One region of the Micromonospora sp. NPDC049301 genome, then DNA from elsewhere that is predicted to be linked to it. Evidence: riboswitches for the same ligand, from Rfam matches in the RefSeq annotation. Region 1 holds a riboswitch; each other region holds the start of a gene.
What was found. Region 1 has a riboswitch for cyclic di-AMP ahead of AB0K07_RS28965 (transglycosylase family protein). Riboswitches for the same ligand answer to the same signal wherever they lie in the genome.
Positions count from the first base shown of each region.

Region 1 (6,441 bases):
CGAGCTGGGCGCGCAGCGCGTTGGTCATCGCCCACTCGGCGGACTTGGCGGCGCCGTACGCCCCGCTCTTCGGGAAGTTGACCCAGGACAGCACGGAGAGCACGTTGAGGATGGTTCCGCCGCCGTTGCCGGCGATGACCGGCGCGAACGCCCGGGCCATCGACAGGGTGCCGAGGTAGTGGGTCTCCAGCTCCAGCCGGACGAGGTCCAGGTCGCCGTCGAGGAGGTCGGTTCCGGAGTCGATGCCGGCGTTGTTGATCAGCAGGTTCACGTCCCCGGCCAGCTTGGCGGCGGCGGCAATGGAGGCGGGGTCGGTGATGTCGAGCCGCACCGGCGTCACGCCGGGCAGGTCGACGCTGTCGGGGTTGCGGGCGCCGGCGTAGACGGTGGCGCCCCGGGAGAGGAGTTCGGCGGCGAGGTGCCGGCCGAAGCCCCGGTTGGCGCCGGTGACGAGAGCGGTGCTTCCAGAGATCTTCATGGGAGCCAGGTTATCGACCTGACTTCTCTTAGCCAAAGTCAGCTATGTCACGGCGGCGGCACGCCGGGATCGGGAATACGACCCGGACGCGCCCACAACCCCGCCGGTGACGGCTCGTATCCTTTTCGCGAACCTCCGCAGAAGCCGAGAAGGGAGACGGTGTGAGCAACCGGGCCGAGACGTTGGAGTTCCAGGCCGAGGCGCGTCAGCTCCTCCAGCTGGTGGTCCACTCGATCTATTCGAACAAGGACGTCTTCCTGCGGGAACTCATCTCGAACGCGTCCGACGCGCTGGACAAGCTGCGGCTGGCGACAATGGTCGACAAGGACCTCGTCGCCGACACCGACGACCTGCACGTCGCCATCGAGGTGGACCGGGACGCCCGCACCCTGACCGTGCGGGACAACGGCATCGGCATGACCCGCGACGAGGTCGTCGGGCTGATCGGCACGATCGCCAAGTCGGGCACCGCCGAGCTGCTGCGCCAGCTGCGCGAGTCCGCCGACGCCCGTGCCTCGCAGGACCTGATCGGTCAGTTCGGCGTCGGTTTCTACGCCGCGTTCATGGTCGCCGACAGGGTCACCCTGCTGACCCGTAAGGCCGGCGAAAGCGGCGGCACCCGCTGGGAGTCCACCGGCGAGGGCACGTACTCGATCGAGACCGTCGACGAGGCACCGCAGGGCACCGCGGTGACCCTGCACCTCAAGCCGGCCGACACCGAGGACAACCTGCACGACTACACCGCCGAGTGGACCATCCGGGAGATCGTCAAGCGATACTCCGACTTCATCGCCTGGCCGATCCGGATGCGCGTCGAGCGCCCCGGCGCCGATGGCGCGGACGCCACCAGCGAGGAGCAGACGCTCAACTCGATGAAGGCGCTCTGGGCCCGGCCCCGCGACGAGGTCGACGCCACCGAGTACCACGAGTTCTACAAGCACGTCAGCCACGACTGGGCCGACCCGCTCGAGGTCGTGCACATGAAGGGCGAGGGCACCTTCGAGTACGAGGCGCTGCTGTTCCTGCCCAGCCACGCCCCGCTGGACATGTTCTCCCCGCAGGGCCGCCGTGGCGTCCAGCTCTACGTCAAGCGCGTGTTCATCATGGACGACTGCGAAGCGCTGGTCCCCACCTACCTGCGCTTCGTCAAGGGCGTCGTCGACGCGCACGACCTGTCGCTGAACATCTCCCGGGAGATCCTCCAGCAGGACCGGCAGATCCAGATCGTCCGTCGCCGCCTGGTGAAGAAGATCCTCGCCACGGTCAAGGACCTGAAGGCCAATCACCCCGAGCGCTACCGCACCTTCTGGACCGAGTTCGGCGCGGTCGTCAAGGAGGGGTTGATCGACGACACCGACAACCGGGACACCCTGCTGGAGATCCTGTCGGTCGCGTCCACCAACGACCCGGCCGAGCCCACCGACCTGGCCGGCTACGTCTCCCGGATGAAGGACGGCCAGGGCGACATCTGGTACGCCACCGGCGACTCGCGGGCCACCATCGAGAACTCCCCGCACCTGGAGGCGTTCCGGGCCAAGGGCCACGAGGTGCTGCTGCTCACCGACCCGGTCGACGAGGTGTGGGTCGAGCGGGTCGGCACGTACGACGGCCGCCCGCTGCGCTCGATCGCCAAGGGCGAGGTCGACCTCGACACCGACGAGGAGAAGAAGCAGGCCGAGGCCGAGCGCGAGCAGCAGCGACAGGAGTTCGCCGCGCTGGTCGACTGGCTCGGCACGACCCTCGCCGACAGCGTCCGGGAGGTGCGCCTGTCGTCGCGGTTGACCACCTCGCCGGCCTGCGTCGTCGGCGACGCGCACGACCTCACCCCGACCCTGGAGAAGATGTACCGGGCGATGGGGCACGAGGTCCCGTCGACCAAGCGCATCCTGGAGATCAATCCCGGTCACCCGCTGGTTGCCGGGCTGCGCAAGGCCCACGAGCGGAGCGCCGGCTCGGAGGCTCTGACCGAGACGGCCGAGCTGCTGTACGGCCTGGCGGTGCTCGCCGAGGGCGGCGAGCTGGCCGACCCGGCCCGGTTCACCCGGGCGCTCGCCGACCGGCTGGCCCGCACCCTGTAGTCGACGGCTTCTCCGGCCGGCGGGCCGCCCGCTCAGCCGACCCCGCCCGGCCGGGCCGTCGCGCGCTGTCGACGAGCGCCACGACGCCCGGGAACCGACCCGATCGGAAACGGTCCATCGTGCTCAGTGCACAGTCTCCCGACGCCCGCAACCGCTGCGTGAGCCGCCCCGCGTGCCCCGGTGAAGAAGTTCATAAAAGGTGGGCGACCGTCACCGACCGTGCCTAACGTCGGTCGGGTTCGCCAATGCGGACACCGCGACCGGCAACGCCAAATCCTGCCCCCGGCCGTCGGAACCCAGTCACCCGGGCAGGAGCGGGGGACCCACACGTTCCTCGGTGCACGTCACCTCGGGGTGAAGCCGCCACCGCGCGGCCGGGCTCCTCGGCCCGAACCCGACAGCTCACCTCGCCGGCGTGGAGGAAGCACACATGTCACCTGACTACACGCCCCGTCATCGACGGGTCACCACCCGCCGCGTCGCCGTCGGCACCCTGGCCGTCGGCGCGATCACCGGCGCCGTCGCCCTCTTCGGCCCGGCCGCCCCGGCCCAGGCCGGGGTCAACTGGGACGCGATCGCCCAGTGCGAATCCAGCGGCAACTGGCACATCAACACCGGCAACGGCTACTACGGCGGGTTGCAGTTCTCGCAGAGCACCTGGGCCGGCTACGGCGGCAAGAAGTACGCCGCCCGCGCCGACCTGGCCAGCCGCGGCGAGCAGATCGCCATCGCCGAGAAGGTGCTCGACGGGCAGGGCATCGGCGCCTGGCCGACCTGCGGCAGGAAGGGCGGCTCGTCGGGCGGCTCCGCCGCGAAGTCCTCGTCGACGTCCACCTCGAAGTCCGACTCGACTGCCAAGCCGCGGGAGCGGTCGTCGCGCGGCGAGCAGCCGGCGACCCGCAACCACCGGCGCACCGCGCCCGCGACGGACGGCAGGACGTACCTGGTCAAGCCGGGTGACACCCTGTCGAAGATCGCCCAGGCGCACCAGGTCGGCGGCGGTTGGCAGGCCCTGTACGAGCGCAACCGGCAGCTGGTCGGCGCGGACCCCGGTCTGATCTTCCCGGGTCAGCGGCTCGCCCTCTGACGCACGCACGACGCGCGGGCGCTCGACCGGATTCCGGTCGGGCGCCCGCGGACGTGTCGGGAAAGGGGCGGGCGTCAGGCGGCCGACGCGGCAGCCTCCGGAAGCGCCGACCAGGCCCGGCGCGCGGCCGGAACGCCCTCAGCGGGCCGGTCAGCAGGTGTGGTGGCGCCCTCGTCCCGCTCTGACGCGACTGTGGACGGTGTGCCGGCCGCACCACGGGCCAGTCGGAGCGACTGTTCAGCGGAGGTGCGGGCCGCGCACGGCCACGGCTGGCCGGCGCAGAGCAGGTTGGTGCAGGCGCCGTCCTCGTCGGGCTCATGGGCGCTGAGCACGTCGATCGCGAGCTGCCAGAGCAGCGGGTCGGTCACGTCGCCGGGACGCTGCTCGCGCCGGCTCGGACGGTTGCTGGTGTCGTCGGACATGGTGGTCCCCCCTGGTAAGGCTGATCGTCACTACGTGACCGCTCAGGCGGTCGCTAAACCCGCACCCGTTGTGATGTCCGGCGCAGCCGGGCCGGAGACCATCCGGTGCCGGTCAGTCCGGCAGCAGCGGCATCTCGACGCCCGGATCACGGCCGAGCAGCACCGCCCGGGTCAGCGCCGCCGATCCGAACCGGTCACGGACCGCGTCCACCGCGGCGTCCAGCTCGGCACCCGGATCGTGGTGGAACGGCAGCTCCGGCTGCACCGGGTTGTCGTCCAGGTTGCCGACCGAGACGCCGATCAGCGTGACGCCCCGCCGGTCGATCTCGGGCAGGGCGGCCCGCAGCAGCGCCCGCGCGGCGGCGAGCAGCGGCGTGGTGTCCGCGGTCGCCTTGCGGACGGTGTGCGAGCGGGTGGCCCGGGTGTAGTCGCCGAAGCGCAGCCGCAGCATCACCGTGCGCCCGGACCGCCCGGCCGCCCGCATCCGCCGGGTCACCCGGTCGACCAGGCCGGCCAGGACGGCGTCCAGCTCCGCCGGCGCGTGCGGCGTGCGGCTCAGCGCGTGCTGCGCGCCCATCGAGCCGCGCCGGCGGCCGACCTGCACCGCCCGGGGGTCGCGGTTGTGCGCGAGGGCGTGCAGGTGCCGGCCCGCGCCGGCGCCGAGCAGCGACACCAACGCCGCCTCGCCGAGCCGGGCCACCTCGCCGACCGTACGGATCCGGCGTTCCCGCAGCTTCGCGGCGGTGACCGGGCCGACGCCCCAGAGCCGTTCCACCGGCAGCGGGTGCAGAAACGCCAGCTCGGCGTCGGGCGCGACGACGAGCAGCCCGTCCGGCTTCGCCACCCCGCTGGCGACCTTCGCCAGGAACTTCGTCCGGGCCACGCCCACGGTGATCGGCAGGCGGACCCGATCCCACACCTCCCGGCGCAGCCGCTCGGCGATGTCGGCCGGCGGCCCGGCCAGCCGGCGCAGGCCACCGACGTCCAGGAACGCCTCGTCGATGGAGAGGCCCTCGACCAGCGGGGTGGTCTGCCGGAAGATCTCGAACACCGCCCGGCTGGCCGCCGTGTACGCCGACATCCGGGGCGGCACCACGATCGCGTCCGGGCAGAGCCGGCGCGCCTGCTGGCCGCCCATCGCGCTGCGGACGCCCCGCGCCTTCGCCTCGTAGCTGGCCGCGAGCACCACGCCGCCGCCGACGATCACCGGCCGCCCCCGCAGGCGTGGATCGTCGCGCTGCTCGACCGACGCGTAGAAGGCGTCCAGGTCGGCGTGCAGGATGCTGGCCCCGGGCGACACGTACATATGTTCGCATGGAGCGTGCGATCACCACAGTGACCTGGGCGAACGCCTATTGCCCCGGCGGTGCGGCGTCGGGCCGCAGGGCGTAGTGGCGCAGCGACACGGTGTTGCCGTCCGGGGTGGTCCACGCCGCCGTGCTGGTGCCGGTGCACCGCCAACCGGTGCGCTCGTAGAGGGCGGCGGCCGCGGTGTCGCCGGCGGCCACCTGGAGCACCAGGTCCGTCCCGCGCTCGCTCGCCCACCTCCCGGCCCGGGCCAGCAGGGCGGCGCCGAGCGCCCGACCGCGGGCGGCCGGCGACACGAATAGGCGGGCAACCTCGGCCGTCGGCCGGGCCAGCGGCCCGTCCGGCGGGTCGGGCACCCGGTGCACGGCCACGTGCCCGACGATCGCGGCATCGGCGTCGAGGGCGACCCAGGCCCGCGCCGGGAGAGGCTCGCGCAACCAGCGGTGCGGGTCGGCCGGCCAGTTCAGCGGGTACCGGTCGACCTCGTGGACGACAGCGAGCGCCGCGACGCACGCGTCAAGGTCGGTGGCGCGGCGGCGGCGGATGCGCGGTGTGCTCACAGGTCGTCGAACGGGCCGGCGTACCGGAACTCACCCCGGATCGACTCCCGCCAGGCACTCAACGGACGGGCCTGGAAGTACTGCGGACCCCATGGCTGCGGCGGGGTGACGCCCAGCTCGACGGCCGGTCGGAACCCGAACCGGGGGTAGTAGTCGGGGTGGCCGAGCAGCACCACCAGTGGCTCCTCCCGGGCGTCGGCCGCGCCCAGCACCGCGTGCATCAGGGCCGAGCCGACCCCGCGCCGCTGCCAGTCGGGAAGCACGCCGAGCGGCCCCAGGCCGAGCGCCACCGGCTCGCCGGCAACCCGGCCGCGGGTGGCCACCACGTGCCCCACCACCTGCCCGTCCGGGTCGGTCGCCACCAGGGAGTACGCGGGCAGCCAACCCTCGTCGGCGCGCAGCGCGTCGACCAGTGTCGCCTCGATCGGTACGCCTCCGTCCGGCGCGGTGAAGGCGGCGGCGTGCACCGCGCGGATGGCGTCGACATCGGCGGGCGTCTCGCGTCTGA
Region 1 covers NZ_JBFAQO010000015.1:36,906-43,346, forward strand. The annotation lists gene AB0K07_RS28955 (SDR family oxidoreductase) at 1-478, opposite strand, end outside; gene htpG (molecular chaperone HtpG) at 640-2,556, shown strand; cyclic di-AMP (ydaO/yuaA leader) riboswitch at 2,814-2,986, shown strand; gene AB0K07_RS28965 (transglycosylase family protein) at 2,987-3,643, shown strand; gene AB0K07_RS28970 (hypothetical protein) at 3,718-4,065, opposite strand; gene dinB (DNA polymerase IV) at 4,178-5,365, opposite strand; gene AB0K07_RS28980 (GNAT family N-acetyltransferase) at 5,418-5,933, opposite strand; gene AB0K07_RS28985 (N-acetyltransferase) at 5,930-6,441, opposite strand, start outside.

Region 2 (6,441 bases), on a different contig from region 1:
CCCCGAGGAACCGGTCGTCCGAGCCGGTCAGCCCGTAGACGTATCTGCGGGTCTGTATCCAGTCCTGCCAGCCGAACTCCCCGCCCATGTCGAGATTCATGTCGAAGTACTCCAGCACTCCCAGGTGCTGTGCCTGGATGAGGTTCGACTCGGGATCACGCGGTTCCGATTTCCAGGGGAACCGGTCCACGGTGAAGCCGTGCGACTCCTCCTGGGAAAGCTGGAACAGCCGCCATTTGACCCGGTCGCCCTCGTGCGCCGTGTACGTCGTGGTGTACGCCGCGCCGTGCGTCCGCTGGTCGTAGACCCTGGACGGGTCGGCGCCCCGGCGACCCTCGAACGGTTCCAATCGGTAGCTCAGCCCGACCACCCCCTGGTCGTCGGGGCTGGACGGGAACTTGGGCGGATAGATGGGCACGCCGTCCGGTGTGACGAACTGGTCGTCGTTCGGATCGTTCGGATCGGCCGGCTTGAACATCGGTACGTGGTCCTCGACGAAGACCGAGAAGTTTCGGTAGTCCTTGTCGTCGATGGGCTTGCCGTGGTAGTCGGTGCCCGGTGAACAGTGGATGTCGACCACCGTCCCGACCCGGAGCGTCGTACCGGTCTTCGGATCGTGGTACGTGCAGCCCGCCGGGTGCACCGAGGCTCCGCCGAGCAGGCCGTTGTCCTGGTGCACGTTCGGGAAGAAGTGGTCGTGGAAGCTGCTGGTGGCGAAATCCTCGTGGACGAACGACCGGTAGGTGATCGTCTGATTGCGGTCCGCGCCCTGGTCGTAGTTCCACCCGTTCGCGGCACCGTCGGAGGTCAGCACGTCGAACTGGACGAGGTGCTGGTGGATTCCCGCCTCGTTGGTGATCTGGGCGCGGTCGAACACGTTACCGCCGAAGTTCTCCGGCAGTTCGTTGGTGAAGTTGTAGACCACGCAGTCGCCGACGTTGAACAGGGGCGCGAACGGCTCGGGTTTTCGGCCGTCCAGGACCGCCTGTTTCTGGTCCTGGAGGACGTACACCCGGGCCTGCGGGTTCTTCCAGCGCAATTCCTCGTTGTAGTACTGCGCCACCTGGATCGCCGCCACGTCGAAGGTCTTCACCGGCGTCGGCCGGCCGTCCGAACGGGTGGCCGGGCAGGGGTTCTGGAAGAACCCGCCGGGTGTCTGCGCACCCGCATCGGCCGCGTCCCGCTCGAGCTGGGTGGGCGGGAAGACGCCGACGGCCTGTCGGGAGGCGACCCCGAGCGGTGGCTTCGGCGCCTTGAACCCGAACTTCCCGGGCACGAAGTGCGGATAGCCCGGCTTGGTCGCCGTCGGCGCGGGTGGCGGGTTGATGCCGGACACCGCCGGCTGGTAGTCGAAGTCCTCGAGCGGCAGCAGCGCTGGCACGATCGTGCCGTCGGGCAGCTTCCGGGTGCCGTCCTCCAGTTTGTCGTGGGTGCGGTTCAACGCCCACATCCCGTTGGCGAAGTGCGGGTAGAGGTGGCAGTGGAAGATCACGTCACCGAACGTCGCCGGCTTGGTGTCGTGCGCCGAGCCCGCTCCGCCCTCGGGCATGAGCGCGTAGTGGGCGCCCGGGGACACCGCCTGCACGTCGAGGATGTTGGTGACCGACATGTGGTGGCTCGGCTTGCTCACCTCGGCCAGACCGCCCTCGTCCTTCGGGTCGAAGGGCCACCGGTTGACGTGCCAGTGGAAGGTGTGGGTCTCCCGTTCGGCGGCGTGCAGCAGCCGGATCTGCATCGGCTCACCGCGGTAGTTCGCGAAGACGAGGTCGCCGCCGCCCGGGTCGCCGTACGCCCAGGACGACAGGGCGGTCTCCTCGCCGTGGCAGGCCTGGGCGTCGAAGCCCTGACCGGCACGGCTCGCCTGCGGACAGCCGATCTCCTCCCGGTTGAACCCGGGTTCGGCGCGGTAGTTGAAGGCGAACCACTCCAGCTTCACCGGAATCTCACCCTGAACGAGTGCGTCCGCGTCCCCGCCGGAGAGCCCGGGCAGCGTGCCCCGCTTGAGTTTGCTCAGCTCAGCGGCCGTCGGGTCCACGCACTCGCCGTCGGCCCGATCGTCGTCGGCGCCGTCCTGTCCGCGACAGAACCGGGTGAGAATGCCGGACGCCGCTTCCACTTCGTCGTGCATGAAGATCACGTGTTCGCGGTGGTCCGGCGCGCCGGACGCCGGGTCCTTGATGACGGCGCGGGTGCCGGAGGTGAGTGGCGCTCCGGTGCGCGCGTCCACCCAACTGGTGCCGGCCTTCTCCACCACGATCGCGCCGAATGCGCCGAAGGAGTGGGACCCGATCGCATTGCCGGCCCCGGTCTCGACCGACGAGAGATCCGCGCCGTCGTTGAAGTGGAACTCGCCCTCCACCGTCGCGGAGTACCGGTATGTGCCGCTGGCTCCGGGTGCCACCGTCGAGTCGGGGTTCGAGCCGGCCGCCGTCCCGTCCGACCCCTTGACGTCGTAGGCCAGTCCCTCCATGTGGATGGAGGCCGCGGGCGCCGCAGCAGGGTTGAAGTCGTTGTGTGGCCGGGTCCGCGCCGGCGCGAACCGGCGTGGTTCGGGCGTAACCGTGCCCGCTGCCGCCAACTGCTCGCCGGGCAGCAGGAAGATCGAGTTGTCCCGGACGAACGACGGTGCGGCCTCGTGGAGCCGGTTGGTGAACCGGATCGTCACGCAGTCGCCCCGGTGCGCGCGGAGCACCAGGGGCTCGATCAGATCCGCCTGGTGGAACGGATCGGCCGCCTGGGCGAACTCCTGACGGACCCTCCCGATGTTCTCGTCGAGAACGTACATCCGGCCTTCCGGCACCACGTCCCCGAAGCGGTTCAGGAAGATCGGGATGTTGATCAGCGAGACGTCGAAGGACCGTGCCGGCGCGCCCGCCACGCACGGACTGCCGGGATTCGTCGCCTTCGGTGGAAGGTCGGCCGCCATCGATGTGGACATCGCCCAGACCGCGCCGCCCGTCAGCGCCAGCCACGCGCCGGCGAGCAGTCCGCCGGCTAGGTACGTCCAGCGGCGTCTCCCCCTGGCTCGGACGACCACCGTCACCGCAACCACGCCCAACAGGGCGAGCTGGGTAACCTCCGCCATGCCTGTTTGCACCGTGCCTCCCTCGTCGACGGTGTGCGCGTCTGACCGCGGGAGAGCAACCTCCGGTATGTCTTGTAGATCCACGCCCCCGTGATCTATCGACGATGACCAATCTAGCCGCTGCGCAGCGGTATGTAAATGAATTACTACTCAGAGAGAATGCTCGTAGTCTTTTGCCGGCCGTCGCTGCGATCGGTCGACGGCGGCCGCGCCGCGAATTGGTACGGAGTGTCACGGCCCCCCCGGTTGCGGATTGGTAACGGCCGTCTCTACTCTGGTCATTCGTCGGGCCGACAGCAGCTCCGCCCACCCGGGCGGTAACGGACCGACACCGCCGAGTCGCTTCCGAGCGAGCCGGGGACCCAGGTTTTCCGGGGTGAATCCGCAGCCACTGCGGTAGGGCGTCCACCTTCCCGCCCGAACCCGTCAGCTAACCCGGTAGGCGGTCAGGAAGAAGGAGTACGGAACCCGGTGGCTCACCATGCCCCGCGGCCGTCGTCCGAGCGGTCGGCGTCAGCCGGCCCGACGTCGATCGTGCCGCGCCCACGCTGGTCCCGCTTCACCACCTCCCTCGCCGCACTGGTCGGCGTCGCCGTCGTCCTGACGGGCAGCGCCACGGCCGCCCACGCCGACCCGTCCGTCGCCGAGATCGAGCGCCAGATCGACGCCGACTGGAACAAGCTCGAACCGATCATCGAACGGCACAACGCCACCCGCGTCGACCTGGCCGCCAAGCGCAGGCAGGCTGACGCGCTGGCCGCCCGGATCGCCCCGCTGGAGCGCCAGGTCGACGCCGCGATGGACAAGGTCAGCTCCCTGGCCGTCCGCGCGTACAAGGGCGAGAACGTCTCCACCGTCAACGCCGTGCTGGGCAGCAGCTCGCCCAGCGAGGTGGTCGGGCAGCTCGAGATGCTCGACCGCTTCGCGCACGACCAGCAGCAGGACGTACGGCAGGTGTCCGACCTGCGCGACGAGCTGGCCCGGCAGAAGGCGCCCCTGGACGAGATGGTCGCCCAGCTGACCCGCACCGAGGCCCAGCTGGCGGCCAAGAAGAAGCAGATCAACGAGGAGATCGACCGGCTGCAGAAGCTGCGCCTCAAGGTGTACGGCAACGGTGGCGGCGGGCCGCTGCGTCCGGCGCCCTGCCCGGCCAGCTACCCCGGCGGCGGTGCCGGCGTGGCGGTCAAGTTCGCCTGCGCGCAGATCGGCAAGCCGTACGTGTGGGGCGCCGAGGGCCCGAACTCGTACGACTGCTCGGGGTTGATGCTCGCCGCCTGGGCCAAGGCCGGGGTGTCGCTGCCGCACAACGCCGCCCAGCAGAGCCGGGTGACCAAGGACGTGAGCAGGGCCGACCTGCGCCCCGGTGACCTGGTCTTCTACTACAGCGACATCCACCACGTCGGCATGTACGTCGGCGGCGGCTGGGTCGTGCACGCCTCGCAGGCCGGTCAACCGATCAAGATGAAGAAGGTCGACGACGGCCCGATCCACAGCTACGGCCGCCCGGGCTGATCCCGGACGACCGAGGGGGCCCGTCGCGATTCGTCGCGGCGGGCCCTCGTCGTCACGGCGTCAGCGGGTCGGCCAGGTGCGCCAGTGCTGCCAGGCGCGGCTCGGCGTCGGCCCCCGCTGGCCCTGGTAGCGCGACCCGTACACCACCGAGCCGTACGGGTGCTCGGCCGGCGAGGACAGCCGGAAGATGCAGAGCTGCCCGATCTTCATGCCCGGCCAGAGGGTGATCGGCAGGTTCGCCACGTTGGACAGCTCCAGCGTCACGTGCCCGGAGAAGCCCGGGTCGATGAAGCCGGCGGTGGAGTGCGTGAGCAGGCCGAGCCGGCCCAGGCTCGACTTGCCCTCCAGCCGGCCGGCGAGCTGGTCGCCGAGCGAGATCACCTCCAGCGTCGAGGCGAGCACGAACTCCCCCGGATGCAGCACGAACGGCTCGCCGTCGGGCACCTCGACGGCCGAGGTGAGGTCGTCCTGCTGCATGGCCGGGTCGATGTGGGTGTAGAGGTGGTTGTTGAAGACCCGGAACAGCCGGTCGAGTCGTACGTCGATGCTGGACGGTTGGACCAGGGTGGGCTCGAACGGCTCCAGGCCCAGCGTGCCGGCCTTGATCTCGGAGACCAGGTCGCGGTCGGAGAGCAGCATCCGACCACCATAGCGGCGTCGGCCGCGCGGGCAGGATTCGGTGCCGGTGACCAGCGCGTCGAGGTCGCTGCTCGTACATTTGTTCGATAGAATGCCCGCATGGCTTCCTGGTCCGATTTCGCCGCCGACGAGCCCCGACTCGCCGACGGGATCCGCGTTCTCCTCCAGCAGTACGGGCCGGGCTTCGGCTACCTGGCCACGGTCCGCGCCGACGGCGGGCCCCGGGTCCATCCGGTCTCCCCGGTCATCACCGATGAGGGCCTCTTCTGCTTCATCATCGACTCGCCGAAGCGCCGCGACCTCGAACGCGACGGTCGCTACGCGCTGCACTCGTTCCCGCCGGAGGAGAGCGACGACGAGGCGTACGTGGCGGGGCGCGCCTGGCCGGTGACCGATCCGGCCCGGGTGGCGCGGCTGGCGCAGAGCGCCCGGGCGGAGCCGCAGGTCGACTGGCGGCTGTTCGAGTTCACCGTCGACGTGGCGATGCTGACCCGCCGAGACCAGCACGCCATGGGCATCCCGGGTGGCGCGCCGGGCCGGCCGGCCGTCCAGGTCTGGCTCGACCCGCACGCCCCGCCGGCGGCGGCCCCGCCGGTCGCCGTACCGCAGACGCGCCCGGCGCGTCGCAGCCGTGACGTCCAACGCTCGGCGGCCTGACCGCGGCGGTCCTGGGGGAAAGACACCGGTGCCGGCTCCGTCGTGACGGAGCCGGCACCAGGTGTACGCGGGGAAGCTACGCCGCGCGGTACGCGTTCCACGCGGTCAGCATGCGGCTCGCCTGCCCCGGGGTGAACTGGTACATGCACGAGTCGTAGGTGTAGTCCATGAAGTTGGTGATCGGGTCCAGCCCGGCCGCCGAGCAGGTGTTCCGCCCGGTCGGGCACTCGTACGCCGGCGAGGCCTCGGCCGGGGTGTCGCTGACGCTGTCACCCGAGCCACCGCAACCGCCCTGGAAGGTGTGGTAGAGGTTCAGCCAGTGGCCCACCTCGTGCGTGCCGGTGTCGCCCTGGTTGTAGTTGGTGGCGGTGCCACCGGGCAGCGACTCGCTGAGCACGACCACGCCGTCCATGCTGTTCAGGTTCCGCTGCGGGAAGGTCGCCCAGCCCAGCAGGCCGTCGCTCAACTCGCCCAGGTAGAGGTTGAGCGTGTTCTTGCCGCCCACCCGGAGCGACGACTTCATCGACCGCTCCGCCGACGAGCCCTGC
Region 2 covers NZ_JBFAQO010000001.1:294,716-301,156, forward strand. The annotation lists gene AB0K07_RS01405 (hypothetical protein) at 1-3,085, opposite strand, end outside; cyclic di-AMP (ydaO/yuaA leader) riboswitch at 3,408-3,544, shown strand; gene AB0K07_RS01410 (NlpC/P60 family protein) at 3,620-4,597, shown strand; gene dcd (dCTP deaminase) at 4,658-5,236, opposite strand; gene AB0K07_RS01420 (pyridoxamine 5'-phosphate oxidase family protein) at 5,336-5,893, shown strand; gene AB0K07_RS01425 (zinc metalloprotease) at 5,970-6,441, opposite strand, start outside.
Region 2: it holds a riboswitch for cyclic di-AMP, as region 1 does, so the genes downstream of both, AB0K07_RS01410 (NlpC/P60 family protein) here and AB0K07_RS28965 (transglycosylase family protein) in region 1, are expected to answer to the same signal.

Region 3 (6,441 bases), on a different contig from region 1:
TCCCCGGCCGCTGCGGCCTCCGCGAACTGACGCCGACGGCGGCGGAACCCGGACGGCGGCGAACGGAGCGACATGCGTGGTGATCTGGTCCAGAAGCTGGCCGCCCGGTGCCTGAGCACCGGCCTGGCTGTGCTGGCCTTCGTCGTGGTGGCGCTGACCGGCGCCACCGGATGGGGGCTGGCGCTGGCCGTCGCCGCGCTGGCCGCGGCGGCCGCCGAGCAGCGGATCCGGCCCGGCGCTGACCTCGTCGCCGAGACGGCGCTGATCGCCGCCGCCGTGCTGGTCGGCTACTCCCGGCGGCTGGACGACGGGCTCGACCCGGCGCTGGTCGCCACCGCGCTGGTCCTGCTGGGGCTGGTGCTGCTGGTGGGGCCGCTGCGGACCGCCGGCAACCTGGAGATCCGGGTGGCCAACCTGCCGGTGCGGTCCTGGACGCCGCTGATCGCCGACCAGCTCGGCACCGCCCTGCTCGGGCTGCTCGCCGCGGTGACCGTGGCCGCCGCGCTGGCCCTGCCCGCCGCCGTGGCGCTGGTCGCCAGCCTGCTGGTCGGCGTCGGGGCCGGGGTGGTCGCTCTGGACCTGGCCCGGCGCCGGTTCCGGCCGGGTGCCGGCGGCGGGGCGGTCGCCCGGGCGCTGCGCCGGCACCAGCCGGAGTTCCTGCTCTACTTCTCCGCGCCGCCCGGCTCGGAGTACCAGGTCACCATGTGGCTGCCGTACCTGGAGCGGATCGGCCGGCCGTTCATGGTCGTGCTGCGGGAGCCGGAGTTCCTGGCGCCGATCGCCGCCGCCACCAGCGCACCGGTGGTCTACTGCCCCACGCTGCGGGCGTTGGACGAGGCGCTGGTGCCGAGCCTGCGAGCGGCGTTCTACGTCAACCACGGTGCGAAGAACAGCCACTGCATCCGGTTCACCCAGCTCACCCACGTGCAGCTGCACCACGGCGACAGCGACAAGGCGCCCAGCGCCAACCCGGTGTCCGGGATCTTCGACCGGATCTTCGTGGCCGGCCCGGCGGCGATCGACCGGTACGCCCGAGCCGGGGTGCAGATCCCGGCGGAGAAGTTCGTGGTGGTGGGCCGGCCGCAGGTCGAGTCGATCGAGGTGCGCCCGGAGCCGGTACGCGGCCTGGCGTACCCGACCGTGCTCTACACCCCGACCTGGACCGGTCACCACGCCGACGCCGACTACTGCTCGCTGCCGGTCGCCGAGGAGCTGCTGCGGCGGCTGCTGGAGCGCGGCGCGACGGTGATCCTGCGCGCCCACCCGTACACCGCGCAGAACCCGGCCTCGGCCCGGCAGCTGGGCCGGTTGACCGAGCTGCTGGTCGCCGACCGGGCCCGCACCGGCCGGCAGCACGTCACCGGCGCGGCGGCCCGGGAGCTGAGCCTGACCGAGTGCGTCAACCGGTCCGACGCGCTGGTCTCCGACGTGTCCGGAGTGATCTCGGACTACCTCTACTCCGGCAAGCCGTACGCGGTCACCGACATGGGCGACGAGGGCGTGCGGTTCGTGGAGCACTTCCCCCTGGCCGGGGCGGGCTACGTGCTGCGCCGCGACATGTCGAACGTCGACGAGGTGCTGACCGGGCTGCTGGACACCGACCCGCTGGCCGAGTCGCGCTGGGCCACCCGGCGTCACTACCTGGGTGACTTCCCGGCCGAGTCGTACGCCGACGCGTTCCTGACCGCCGCCCGCCGGGAGCTGGCGCCGACGCAGGCGCTCGCCGCACCCACGCCGGTCTAGCGGTACGGGTCGAGCAGCGCCAGCACCGCCGCCGGGTCCTCCACGTGCGCGTTGTGCCCGAGACCGGGCAGCGTGGCGACCGGTACGCCGTACTCCTTGAGCTGCTCGTCGGTGACCATCGGGTCGTTTTCCCCGCGCGCCAGCACCACCGGCACGTCGGTCGCCGCCAACAGCGCGGCCAGGTCGGGCTCGCCGACGGCGAAGGCGGTGGGGTCCATGGCGAGGCGCCACCGGCCGTCGACCTGGCGCAGCCCGGCGTCCACGACCGCGTGGTCGGGTGGAACCAGGCCGGCCAGTCCGGAGACGCGCAGGTAGCGACGAGCCGCCTCGGTGCGGCTGGCGAACCAGCTCACCGGGCGGGCGGCGACCTCGGCGGCACGGGTCAGCTCCGCGGGTGACCAGAGCGCCTTGATGCCCAGCCCGACCACCGCGTCCACCGGGATCCCGGCGTCGCGGGCGGCCAGCGCCAGGCCGACCACCCCACCCAGCGAGTGCCCGAGCACGACGAGCCGGTCGTCGGGGGCGAGGGCCTGCGCGATCCGCTGGGCGAAGCCCGCAAAGGAGTACGACGGCAGCGGCGGCGCCCAACCGTGGCCGGCGAGATCCGGTGCCAGCCACCGCCCGGGCCAGCGCTGCTCAAGGTGCGGCGCCCAGGGCAACCACACGTCGCCGGTCGCCCCCATGCCGTGCAGCAGCAGCAAGACCGGCCTACGACCGGCGTGACCACCCGATTCATCCACCACGGCCGCAGTCTCCCACGGTTCACGGCCCGGTACGAGAGTCGTCATCCACGCCACGCCCGACGCAGGAAGGTCCACTGTAGAGTGCGCGACCTGGACCGGGAACGGGCAGCGTGCAACCGTCCAGCATCGACCACACGGTCAGCGGGACGAAGTCGAACCACCTCGCGCTGTACGGCTTCATCGGCTACTGACCGCACGAAAACGCCGCGGGCGCCGGCCCCTCGTGGGGAACGGCGCCCGCGGCGGGCTGCGCCCGGGTCAGGCGGAGTAGCCCCGAGTGGCGATCCAGTTCGCCAGGTCGATCGTGGTGATCCAGTACGCCGGGTCGGCGGCGTTCGCCGAGTCGGCGATCCGCACGGTCCGGCCGTTGTCCTTGTAGCCCACCACGGCGATGTAGTGCCCGCCGCCGTAGGAGTGCCAGCCACCATCGGTGTCGGTGGCGTCGCCGACGACGTTGGCCACCACCCCGCGGCCGGCGGTGATCGCCGCGACCACGTCGGCCTGGAGCCGGTCCATCTGGGCCGGGCTGGGCGTGCCGGCGAACATCCGGGTCCGGTACGGGGAGCCCTTCACCTCGGCGTTGAGCACCCGGGTGGTGTCCAGGGCCGAGTTGGTGCCCATCTCGGTGGTGCCCAGCTCGACGCCCAGCTCGTCCTGGGTGCGGTCGATGCCGGTGGCGCTGAGCGCGTTGCGGGTGGCTGCCGGTCCACAGTTGAAGTACGTGTTCTGCGCCTGGTAGTCGTAGTCGAGCACCTTGGTCGCGGGCGGCTTCGGCGGTGCCGGCTTACGGGTGAGATCGGGGTTGCTGCTCGCCTTGGCGGCGGGCGACGCGGCACTGGCCGTCGGGGCGGCGGTGCTCGGCGAGGCGCTGGCCGAGGGGGGCACGACGCGGGCCTCGCCGCGCGATGCGACGGTGTCGCTGCGCATCTCGGCGACCGTGGTCGCGGTGTGCTGACTGGCCGGGGCCTCGTCAGCGCCGGCGATCAGGGCGCCGGTGGTGGTCGCGAGCGCGAGGGCCGCGGCGGAGGCGGCGACGATCTGGTAAGGGCGCTCGGTGGCGAGACGACGGAGCTGACGCTTCAGGGTGTGCTTCATGGGGTTCTCCACGGATGGGGGGGGAGAGCGGCACACCGGGCCGGACCGTTATCCGGGCAGGCGCCAGCGCGCGGACCGTGGTCCGCGAATGGTGAACCGCTCAGGGGGCTGCCCGGCGTGGCCGGGCGGGAGAGGCGGTGACCCGGGGGGTCAGCTCACCCGACGGATGAGCGGGGGCACCGCGGCGCCGTGGAGGCGAAGGAACAACCGAGGGGTGGAGAGGTGCTGCACGAGGATGGAACTCCTTCCGACGCCGCCTACCGGGTTAGCTGACGGATTCGGGCGGGAAGATCGCCCTACCGCGGGCCGTGGCTCGCGGATTCACCCCGGACTTACTGATGGGTCCCCGGTTCGTTGATCACGATTGAGCGGGTCGGCGCGGCGTCGCCTCTTGCGATCGATTACCGCACCAGACGGGACGACACTACTGGTCGGTTCAAGCCCTGCCAAGCCAGGTTCACCTGCGTAAACCTGAAATCGCGCGGCAATTTCTGCGCGTATTGCCACTGACGTGACTCGATGGGACAACCGGTTACGGCGGCACTGGCGGGCGACAACCGGACAGGCCGTCGACAAAAGCACCGCATTCGTGGGAAAAATTCGGCCGATCGCGCCGAGCGCCCGATTTCCGGCAGATGTGACGGGGCTCACCCAAGTCAACCCACCCGGGCCGGACTCCACCGCGTCGCGGTCGCCGGACGGGACGTCGCCGTCACCGCACGGGGAGCCGGCACCGGGTTCGGCCGCAGCCGGGCCGCCGCCGCGTACGCCTCTGCCGCGAGGGCACGGGCCGACTCGGCGGACAGTTCCGCGTCGCGCCAGGCCGAGCGCTCCAAACCGGCGGCAGCCCGGTAGTCGGCCAGCCGCGCGTCCCGGACCGCCCGACTGAGCAGCACCTCCTGCTCGACCGGGTGCCGCCGGGGATCCCAGCCGTGCCGATGCGCGAACACCTCGCCGAGCTGCCGCATGGACAGCTCGCCGCGCCAGTGCGCCGCCATCGCCGTGCGGTGCAGGTAGCGCTCCCGGCCGGCGTACTCGGCGGGGGTGCGTGGGGTACGCGGGGTGGGCAGCGCCCCGGCGCCGGCGAACCGACGGGCGGCGGTGTCCGCCTCGTCGTACCGGGCCCACGCCTGCTCCACCTGCTCCTGAGCAACCAACCAGTCGGCGCGCCGTCGGCGGGCGGTCTGCGCGGCGCCCGCCGCGGCGACGGCCACCTCCTCGGCGTACCGGCGCAGGTCGGCGGCGTCGGCTCTGGCCGCCTCCCGGGCGGTGGGCGCCGCCGGGATCGGGTCGACCGCCGCCTGGTCCCGCTCCGGGCGGGCGACCAGCACGGCGAGCACGGTCAGCGCCAGCAGGAACAGAGCCGACCAGATGGCGGCGGCCTGGGGCACTTCGGTCAGGAACTGGTAGAAGACGACGGTCTCCATGGTCGGCACCTCGGGAAGAGAGCTGTGCGATGGGGGCCGACGGTCGCGGCGGGGCCACGGGTCGGCGGTGCGGGGAGCTGACGGGTCGACAGGCGCGGGTGGGCGGGACGCTCGTCCCGGTGGGCTCAGCGCCCGGGTGGGGCCCGGGGAGCCTGGCTGGCGCGGCCGTCGGTGCGGGGCAGCGGGTCTGATCCGGCGTCGCGCACCGGGGTCGCATCGGTCGGAGCGGCGGGGACGCTCAGCCCGCCCGGCGGGACCGCCCGCGGGTCGGCCGACCATTGCGCGGCGGGGCTCTCGGCGGTCGCCCGCTCGGCAGCGTCCGCGGAGGCGGACCGATACGACGACGCGAGCGGCCCGGGGGTGTACGCCGCCGGCGCGGCGGCCGGTGCCTCCGGCCAGGCGGCCGAGGCCGGGGCCTGGCCGGCGCCGAGCGCCAGGGCGGCGACGACGGCGAGACTGGTCAGCACTCGTGTCGCCCAGCGCGCCACCCACCACAGCGGACAGGTGAGCGCGACCGGAAGCACGGTCCCACGCTACCGCCGAGATCGACCGACCGCATCGCAGCCGGGCGTGTCGACCCGCGCCGCGCCGACCGCGTCGACGCCGCTGACCAGGGTGGACGGTGTCAGCGCGAGTCGGCGTACGTCGATCGCTCGCCGACCTGGCCGGCCCTGCGCGCCCCGACGCCGCCCGATTCGACGCCGCGGGCCTCGACGCTGTGGGCCGCACCGCCGCGGGCCGCACCGCCGCGGGCCTCGGCGTCGCCGGTGCGCTGTCGGGGGATGATCGCCGGCCGGGTCGGGCGGCGTGGAGCGAGCCGGCGCATCATCGGGGTCTCGACGAACCGGTGCAGCAGCCCGGCGAGGACCAGGTTGACCAGCAGGAAGCCGACAACCACCGCCGGCCCGCGCCAGCCGCCGAAACCGGTCCCCCAGTCGCCGGTCCAGCGAAGGACCGTCGTCATCACCAGCACGTGCACCAGGTAGAAGGCGAACGAGACCTCACCGAGCCAGACCAACGGGCGGGATCGCCACGGCGAGGGCCGGCCCCGCACGTCAGCGTCCGCCGCAGCGGTGATCACCAGCAGGTACGCCACCGCGAGCAGGGTCGTCCACAGCTCGGCGCGGATCCACTGTGCGGCGGCGATCCAGGTGGCCACGAAGATGACGCTGGCCGCGGTGAGCCCGGGGCCACGCCACCGGCCCCGCAACATCAACTCGGCCGCCACCGCGCCCAACCAGAACTCCAGCGACCGCACCGGCGGAAAGATCTGGGTGAACCACCAGCGGCTGGCCTCCGGCACCAGGTGCTGGGCCGGCCAGAGCGCGAGGATCAGCAGCGGCAGGGCGACGACCAGCGTCCAGAGCAGCGCCGGCCGGGCCCGCCGCAGCAGCGGCAGTGCCAGCGGCAGGCAGAGGTAGAAGAAGAACTCG
Region 3 covers NZ_JBFAQO010000002.1:557,753-564,193, reverse strand. The annotation lists gene AB0K07_RS08780 (bifunctional cytidylyltransferase/SDR family oxidoreductase) at 1-30, shown strand, start outside; gene AB0K07_RS08775 (CDP-glycerol glycerophosphotransferase family protein) at 73-1,743, shown strand; gene AB0K07_RS08770 (alpha/beta fold hydrolase) at 1,740-2,486, opposite strand; gene AB0K07_RS08765 (C39 family peptidase) at 2,745-3,581, opposite strand; cyclic di-AMP (ydaO/yuaA leader) riboswitch at 3,821-3,962, opposite strand; gene AB0K07_RS08760 (hypothetical protein) at 4,238-5,008, opposite strand; gene AB0K07_RS08755 (hypothetical protein) at 5,134-5,532, opposite strand; gene AB0K07_RS08750 (acyltransferase) at 5,634-6,441, opposite strand, start outside.
Region 3: it holds a riboswitch for cyclic di-AMP, as region 1 does, so the genes downstream of both, AB0K07_RS08765 (C39 family peptidase) here and AB0K07_RS28965 (transglycosylase family protein) in region 1, are expected to answer to the same signal.